DNA from 4 places in the Priestia sp. AB genome. Region 1 is predicted to be linked to each of the others. Evidence: riboswitches for the same ligand, from Rfam matches in the RefSeq annotation. Region 1 holds a riboswitch; each other region holds the start of a gene.
What was found. A riboswitch is a leader RNA that binds a small molecule or an ion and turns the genes downstream of it on or off. The one in region 1 is predicted to bind thiamine pyrophosphate.

Region 1 (2,203 bases):
AAGAACCTTATTTTCTAAGTTTAATTATTGTTTTTGTGACATCGTTTGGATTATCCAATTATGAAACGATTTTTTCACTATTTGTTGATCATAAATTTAGCTTTACGCCAAAAGATATTGCGTTTGTTATTACGTTTGGCTCTATTGCGGGGGCTGTAGTGCAGGTTACGATTTTTGGCTGGATTTTAAATAAGTTTGGTGAAAAAAGAGTGATTTCGTTTTGCTTGATGATGACGGGACTTTTTATTTTACTTACGCTGTTTGTGCACACGTACTGGCTTATTATTGTTGTGACATTCATCGTCTTTTTAGCAACAGATATTTTACGTCCGGCAATCAGCACGCAAATGTCGATGATGGCACAAGACGACCAAGGGTATGTAGCCGGACTAAATTCTGCTTATACAAGTCTTGGGAATATTATTGGACCAGTTGTAGCAGGCTTTCTCTTTGATATAAACATTAATTATCCGTACGTATCAGCTGCACTTGTACTGCTGCTTTGTTTTCTTTTATCTTTAAGAGCAGGGAAGGACAGAAAAACAGCTGTGAGAAATCAAGCGGTTCAAGAGAAATAACCATAAGGAAAAAATGATAGAATTCCTAGGGAATTGAAGACCTCGAGTAGCTTACTGGAGGTCTTTTGATTATTCTTTTAGTAAAGGTGTAAGGTTTACAATGGCACTCAGCCTATAGAGAAGCTTTATTTTATCGGCAAAACAGTGTAATGGTTGCAAATAAAAAAGGTTAATAGTAAACTTTAAACGTAACAAGAATAGTATGGGAGCTTGTGCGGGGCAGGCTGAGAGTACAGGGACGCCTGTTGACCATTTGAACCTGTTGGATAATGCCAGCGCAGGGAATGTGAGTACATACCAAAGCACTTTGCGCATGCAAGGTGCTTTTTTGTCTTTTTTTGCTGTGTTAAAACTAAATGAAAAGAGTGAGAGAATATGGATATTAGTAAAATTTCAGCTCAATTAGAAAAAGTAAGAGATACAAGTCCGCTTGTTCATAATATTACGAATGTTGTGGTAACCAATTTTACAGCAAATGGCCTGCTTGCACTAGGAGCTTCACCTGTTATGGCTTATGCGAAGGAAGAAGTGGCTGACATGGCACGAATCGCCGGAGCGCTTGTCTTAAATATGGGTACACTGACGGCTCAAGAAGTAGAAGCGATGAGAATAGCAGGAAAATCTGCAAATGAAAATGGCGTGCCGGTTATTTTCGATCCTGTAGGAGCCGGAGCGACACCGTTTCGTACAGAAGTAGCACGTCAGCTTGTAGAAGAATTAAATATTGCAGTTATTCGTGGTAACGCTGCTGAAGTTGCGAATGTAGTAGGCGAGTCATGGCTCATTAAAGGCGTTGATTCATTAGAAGGGCAAGGAGACGTCATTGAACTTGCTGAGAAAGCAGCGAACAAATTAGATACAGTGATTGTTATCACGGGTAAACAAGATGTAATCACAGATGGAAACACAACGTATACAGTAGACAACGGTCACCCGTTATTTACGAAAGTGACGGGGACTGGGTGTCTGCTGACATCAATTATAGGAGCTTTCGCTGCTGTAGAAAAAGAATATGTCGAGGCAAGCGTTGCTGCTTTAAGTTTTTACGGAGTGGCAGGTCAAATCGCCGCAGCGAAAAAAGGTGAAGAAGGACCGGGAAGCTTTCAAATTGAGCTGTTAAATCAGCTTCATCTTTTATCTGGGCAGGATATTGAATCATATGCAAGAGTACATCAACGTTAAAAGGAGCCGGAAAATGACAAACGAAGAAATCAAAAAGCTGCTGCAAGTTTATTTTATAATGGGCAGCAATAACTGTACAAAAGATCCGAAAGAAGTGTTGAAAGAAGCAATTGAAGGCGGAGTTACCGTGTTTCAATTTCGTGAAAAAGGCGAGGGTGCCCTAACAGGAGAAGCGAAATATCAGCTTGCGAAGGAACTTCAGCAAATTTGTCAGCAGCACAGCGTTCCTTTTGTTGTGAATGATGATCTTGACTTAGCGATCCGCTTACAAGCAGATGGCGTTCATATTGGACAGGAAGATGAAAAAGCTCATATTGTTCGAGAGAAAATAGGAAAAGGAATTGTAGGCGTCTCTGTTCATAATGTACAAGAGCTGCAGCAAGCGATAAAAGACGGGGCAGATTATGTAGGAATGGGACCTGTTTTTCCTACTTCTACAAAAA
Region 2 (2,203 bases), on a different contig from region 1:
ATTCACAGCATGTGCATTTGCTAAATTTCCCGGACCGTAAATAGCTGCCGGAATTCCCGCATCAGCTAGCCAACCGCCATCTGTTACGCTAGTTGACACATCGATTGGAGGCTTTTTCCCTTCAATTTGTTCATGAGTATTTGCAAGCAGCTGTACTCCAGCATGATTTTCATCAATTTCTAATGACGGGAAGATTTCTCCTCTGTCTTCAATCATTGATGTGCCTCCCCATTCAAAGGTTGGCAGGTTATCTTTTAACCATGGATCTGCTTTTGCAATAGCTAAAATGTATTCCTCCACTTCTTTTGATACTTGGTCGTATGATTCATTGGGATAATAGTGAACGGTGATCCACAGCCTGCATTCATCTGCAATAAACGCAGCATGCCTTCCCCCTTCGATTACTGCTGGATTAATCGTATTTGTTCCCGGCAAAAATCCTGGATAGCTTTTTGTAACAGCCCAGTGGCGCTCCAATTCTTGCAGCCCTCCGATCACTTTTGCCATCTTTTCAATAGCACTCGCAGCTAACAGCCCTCCTCCAGCATGAATCATACTTCGGCGTGTACCGTCATGATAGGTTTTACTGCTTTTTATCGTAATCCATCCCGTGATCACTCCGCCTTGACCTTGAATATGTAAATCACTCGTATCGGCAACAAGCGCAAAGTCAGCTGTATATCCTTTCTGACAGCATTGCAGCGTACCTGCCTCTCCCACTTCTTCTCCTACAACGGATTCAAAAATCAAGTCTCCCGGCAGTTCGATTCCTGCTTCTGTTAGAAGCTGAACTGCAAATAATGCTCCTGCCAAGCCGCCTTTCATATCAGCAACTCCGCGTCCGATTATCATGTTGTCTTTTACCACAGCTTCAAACGGATTTGTCTCCCAATTTTCATTTTCTTGTACCTCAGCTACATCCATATGCCCGTTAATAATTAAGCTTTGATAGTCAGCTGATTTTTTCCCTTTTAACGTGCCCACTACAATAGGATCGTTGCAATATAAATCCCACATATCGATGGAAAAACCGCAGTTTTTAAGAAAATCCGCTACGTAGCGCTGCGCTTCATGAGAATTCCGTGCAGGAGGCGCCGGCGTTTTATATGAAACAAGCGTTTTTAATAACTGGACTAGTTCTCCTTTGCGCTCCTCTACCTGTTTGACAAGCAAATCAATTGTTTCTTCCATGTATGACACCTTCCTTTACGCATAAAAAAACACTTCTTTCGCAGGAAAGAAGTGTTTTTGTTTATATACAAAAAATTATTATAACGAGTTCGTAAGGAAATACCATACAAAACATCCATTACAATACCTCTTTCCTACGCTAGTATTACCTAGTTCAGGTTATAAGGGTTAAGACTTCTCGTCTCTCTCAGCTTAGAAAGCACCCCTAGTGGCGTTGTATCTCTATAAAATTAAACGATTATCATATGTTTACCTGTAATAGTTTTATCATAGTAAAGCGTTTTATTCAATAGAAAGGTTCATGATTCAGCAATGAAAATAGTTTCCTTTTTAGTAAAATAAAAAGCACACACCTTTTCAAGCAGTGTGTGCTCTTTACTTTTATAAGCTTACTAGTTAGCTATCGGCTTCTTTAAAAATACATCTTTTTCCATTCAGACAGGAAGAAGCGCAAGTTTTTGCCCCGGTCTCACTAACGAAAGCAGCTCATGATCTTCTTCTATCACATACCCAATCACATTCACATTAGCATTTGCATTTGCAGGCAAATTCGTTTTAGCTATTTGAACCTCTCCTCTGTAACGTCCGTAGCCATCATTGTCCATTGTAATTGCTCCCATTCTGCGTTCTACTGTATGAAATGGCGGCACTGGTTTTACAGATCGAGTATCAACTAAACGCAGAACGTCTCTTGATACATCCGGACGCACGCTGTACGTTCCCTCTATATGAGGTGAACGAATGCGCAGCGGAATAATGCGGCTTTCTTGATATTGAACCAAACGCTTTAATAAACTTGAACCGGCGCATGGATCTTCAATATAAACCTCTGCTACTCCGCATCCGTATAAATCTACTGCAGAAGTAAAAGGACATCTATTACGGTCTTTTTCTCTAGTAGGAAGACCTTGATAAATAGGGCCTCTTTTTTCGCCTTCTCCAGGAATATAAGCGCAGACTGGAATACGGAGTTCATTAAATAAATCTGTCTGCTGTTGAAAAAACGTTTCTT
Region 3 (2,203 bases), on a different contig from region 1:
AACTCTGTTCCTTGAAATGAAAAACCAGCAGCCATAAAAATACCTAAGACAGTAAAGAATCCACCGTGAATGGGTCCATCACCAAGCGTGAAGTTTTTAAACCCTGGTGCTTCATTGTTAAAGATACCAAAAATCATCATAATGCCAATAACTAAAAAGATGATAACCGTTACTACTTTAATTAACGAAAACCAAAATTCAGATTCACCAAATCCTTTTACAGAAAGGTAGTTAAGCCCAAACATAATTAATAAAAACAGGGCACTCCATAAAATAGAAGAAGAGTTTGGGAACCAAAATTTCATAATAAGGGCTCCAGCAGATAATTCAGCTGCAATCGTAATAGCCCAGTTATACCAATAGTTCCAGCCGAGAGCGAAACCAAAGGATGGATCTACAAACCGAGACGCATACGTACTAAACGAACCAGCTTCAGGCATATAAGCTGCGAGCTCCGCTAGGCTGGTCATCAAAAAGTAAACCATGACACCAATGATAGCGTAAGCTAAAAGCGCTCCCCCAGGTCCTGCTGTGTGAATTGCTCCACCACTTGCTAGGAATAAGCCGGTTCCGATGGCTCCTCCTAATGAAATCATCGTTAAGTGGCGAGATTTCAACCCACGTTTTAATTCTTGCTGCTCTTGCATAGATAAATACTCCTTTCGAATGTACGGAAAGAGACGGGATAACATAAAAAAAGCCCGCAGTATATGTGCGCGCTTTTAAATCTGAAAACCGCGTCAACCTTCCGTGAAGATAGCTCTTCACACCACTCGCATGATGTGACAGTTCTGTTCCTGTTCGGAGACAGCCCCAGCTTAAATCAACCGAGAAGTGATCTAAACTTCGGCAATTTTTCCTTTCAAGCAACATCCTCAATGTTCTCTGCATTTCCGTTGCTTTACTATTAAAAACTGCGACCTCTACCTCATCGATTAGGATGAGGGTTTTTTATATTCATTTGACATAAAAGAAGTATACCAAATACTAAAACGATTGTCATTATAAAAAATAGATTCAGAAAATAGAAACATCTTTGAAATCTCTCGAATCTATTTTGTTACATATGGTATAATGAATGTTGTCATAATACTACATAAATATCCGAACGTACCACAGGGGGAGCCGCCGTGCTGAGAGTGAACAAATTGTTCAGACCCTTCGAACCTGTTAGTTAACGCTAGCGTAGGAATGTGGGAATAGTAGCATATATTTGCTTACTCCTGTGTAAACCGTTTGATATGAATGATTTTGATATGAATGATTCAAAAACAGGAGTGAGAAACGTGAATAAAGCATTACCTTTACAGGCTAAAATTGAAATAGCTATTTTTGCAGCATTAGCACTTCTACTTGATCTTTTGCCTTCCATTAAGATTGCAACGGCTGTGAGTATTTCGTTCTCCATGGTGCCCATTTTTATTATGTGCTTTCGCTGGGGAGTAAAAGGCGGAGCTCTATCTGGTCTATTATGGGGGCTGTTGCAGTTGGCAACAGGAACGGCTTATATTTTAACAGCGCTACAAACGTTTATTGAATATATTGTGGCTTTTGCTTTTATAGGTTTTGGAGGTATTTTTTCGCAATCTATTAAAACAAATTTAGCTAACAATAACAGATCAAAAGCTTTTGTTTTGATTGTTTTATCCCTTGTTATCGGCAGCTTCGCACGGTATGTCTGGCACTTTATTGCGGGTATTATTTTCTGGGGATCGTATGCGCCAAAGGGCATGTCCGCTCTATGGTATTCTTTTTCAATGAACGGGATTTCAATGGTAGGATCACTAATAGCCTGCTTAGTCATTCTTTCACTATTAATTCCATCCGCATCAAGAATGATTGTAACTAAATCACACTCATAATAAAAAAGACTAAATCTACCAAGATTTAGTCTTTTTTGTCATTTGTCACCTTTGTTTACACAAAAGTGTGTCAGGTTTGATAACATAGTTAGTGAAATATTCAAAAAACTGTTTTATGATAATCACCATATTCAAACGTGATAAGGGATTGATAGCATGCTACAGAAATGGATAACGAGCATAGGTTTAGATATCGGAACAAGCACAACAAAGCTGATTGTAAGCAAGCTGTTAATAGCAAATCAACAAAATCAGTTTACGCTGCCAGGCTGTCAAATTATTGATCGTCGCGTAACGTATGCAAGTTCTATCTATACCACCCCTATGCTAAACGATGTTGA
Region 4 (2,203 bases), on a different contig from region 1:
TACAAGGCTCCATGAGCAAGAGCTTGCGTTAACTTAGCCGGAGCTAGCTGGCCGTCTCCCGGTATTGTAATAGCTCCGTATATGTCTGGAGAGAGCCCGGGTTCTAACAAACGCGCTTCTTTTACATCGATCCATCTTACATGTTCATCCCACCGGTGGTGCTGAGCGGCTTTTTTCTTTAATACGTGTGCATCTTCTTCTGTTACAGCAACTTTTAATAAGCCTTTTTGAATGAGCTCTACGTCGATGGCCGTTTTTTCTTTTAGTTCCTTCACCAATTCAGGAAACATGCTTCTGCTCTTAATAGCAAGGTCTAAAAGAGGACCTTCTTCATCAATTTCAGCTTGAGCACCTAAAATACCAGCGGCTGCACTTGAAGCTTCACAACCAATTTGATTGCGTTCAAGAATAGCTACTGACGCTCCTTGTTTTGACAAATGATAAGCGATAGAAGAGCTGATTATACCTCCTCCGATTAACAGTACATCATAATGCTGCTTCATTTTCTCCACCTCCAGATGTCCATATATGAGAATATTGTTTAATCGCTTTGAGGGGATCTTGCGCAAGCATGACACCAGACATCACAGCTATACCGTGTGCTCCTGTTTGAAGCACCTCTTTGGCATTTACAGGTGTAATTCCTCCAATGGCAATAACCGGTATCTGCACAGCATCTACTACTTCTTTTAGTGCTGCTACCCCTCGACTTTTTAATCCTTTTTTTGAATGTGTTGAATAAATATGTCCGTATAGAATGTAGTGAGCACCATCTTTTTCAGCTTCTAAAGCCTCTTCTACAGAGTGAACTGATTTTCCGACAATAAGAGAAGGAAATGCGTCTATAACAACCGAAACGTCTAAACTATGATAGGCAAGCTGTACGCCTTTTGCTTTTAAAGCATGTGCTACATCAACTCGGTCATTCACAATAATTTTAGAGCGACAAAATGGAAAGCTTTCTAGTAAACATTGAATCTGCTTTGCCGTTTTCTCTTTTTCTCTAATATGAACGGCGCCCGCAAAAGGCGCGATAGCCGTTAAAACTTTTTGAAGCTCTTCGATTGGCTGCTTATCTGTTGTAATGACATGAAATTTAGGAATATCCACATGATCGAAACCTTTCTATTCAGAATAAAGAGAAATTTCAATCACCTCATCTTGTGTAGAGGGCTTTATTACATACAAAAAACCACTCTACAACGTAGAGTGGTTAGCATGCATCGTTATGTAAACATGATCGCCACTTCCCTACGCTGGTCCAAACCAGATCAGGTTCAAAGGGTCCGAAATACATTCGTCTCAGCTTCAAAAAGCTCCCCTAGTGATTGCTATTTATTGATTTTGTTTTCGCACTTAAAATTATAACACAACTAGATGTAAATACAATATCTCTTTATGCTCTTACGGCTCTCTTCCTTTTATAGATGTATCTTTTAAGCTTCTTTACTAAGTAAGAGGTCCGGCGCACCGCATCATTCTGCTTTTTATATGATTAGTAATCGGTATAGTCGTCAAATTCTTCCTTGTCTTTTTCCTTTTTCCGATCCCATATAAACAGCAGGAGTAACATAATAAAAGTTAGAATATAAAAACCGTAAAAAATAAATGCCGCCACAACATTTATAAATAAAAATAAAAAACCAATGATCTGACCTGCAACAGCTACAATCAACAAAATGTACTTCCAAACTTCTGCTTTTCTATCCATTCTCTACTTCTCCGTCTTTTTGTTTTTCCCTACTAGAAACGTTCTCTTTACTTAAATAAAAACGTTCCTGCCAGTAAACCGACTGTAAATAAACCAACTGTTCCAAATGCTGAAATCCCCACGTACACCAGCATTTTCCGATAAGATTTTTCTCGAATTAACTGTACGTTTTCCACACTGAACGTTGAAAAAGTGGTAAAGGCACCAAAAAACCCAATGCCAATCATTAAAAATATTGAATCATCATAAGCATGACTCGGAACCTTTCCATAATAACTACCGTAAAAAAGACCAAGCCCAAACGCACCGAGCAAGTTTACAAACAGCATTGATACTGGAAAAGGAGGGTTTGAAACTGTTTTTGTAACTTTTAACCCCAAAAGATAACGGCATATTCCTCCAGCTGCCCCGCCAAGTGCCAAGCTCACTATGCTCATTTACTTCACCTCATGTACTTTCACTAAATTTTTCCCTGCCGCTTCACCGCATAGA

Region 2: another riboswitch for thiamine pyrophosphate. It lies ahead of POF52_RS17465 (acetylornithine deacetylase); the one in region 1 lies ahead of thiM (hydroxyethylthiazole kinase).
Region 3: another riboswitch for thiamine pyrophosphate. It lies ahead of thiT (energy-coupled thiamine transporter ThiT); the one in region 1 lies ahead of thiM (hydroxyethylthiazole kinase).
Region 4: another riboswitch for thiamine pyrophosphate. It lies ahead of POF52_RS24500 (thiamine phosphate synthase); the one in region 1 lies ahead of thiM (hydroxyethylthiazole kinase).

Annotation. Positions count from the first base shown of each region.
Region 1 is NZ_JAQMYN010000003.1:343,021-345,223, reverse strand. It holds gene POF52_RS11405 (MFS transporter) at 1-578, shown strand, start outside; TPP riboswitch at 771-879, shown strand; gene thiM (hydroxyethylthiazole kinase) at 954-1,760, shown strand; gene thiE (thiamine phosphate synthase) at 1,774-2,203, shown strand, end outside.
Region 2 is NZ_JAQMYN010000005.1:276,949-279,151, reverse strand. It holds gene POF52_RS17465 (acetylornithine deacetylase) at 1-1,191, opposite strand, end outside; TPP riboswitch at 1,306-1,408, opposite strand; gene POF52_RS17460 (MupG family TIM beta-alpha barrel fold protein) at 1,626-2,203, opposite strand, start outside.
Region 3 is NZ_JAQMYN010000007.1:83,266-85,468, reverse strand. It holds gene POF52_RS20645 (amino acid permease) at 1-647, opposite strand, end outside; lysine riboswitch at 750-934, opposite strand; TPP riboswitch at 1,109-1,209, shown strand; gene thiT (energy-coupled thiamine transporter ThiT) at 1,242-1,862, shown strand; gene POF52_RS20635 (ethanolamine ammonia-lyase reactivating factor EutA) at 2,019-2,203, shown strand, end outside.
Region 4 is NZ_JAQMYN010000011.1:62,308-64,510, forward strand. It holds gene thiO (glycine oxidase ThiO) at 1-503, opposite strand, end outside; gene POF52_RS24500 (thiamine phosphate synthase) at 487-1,110, opposite strand; TPP riboswitch at 1,232-1,333, opposite strand; gene POF52_RS24505 (hypothetical protein) at 1,496-1,711, opposite strand; gene crcB (fluoride efflux transporter CrcB) at 1,759-2,148, opposite strand; gene POF52_RS24515 (fluoride efflux transporter FluC) at 2,149-2,203, opposite strand, start outside.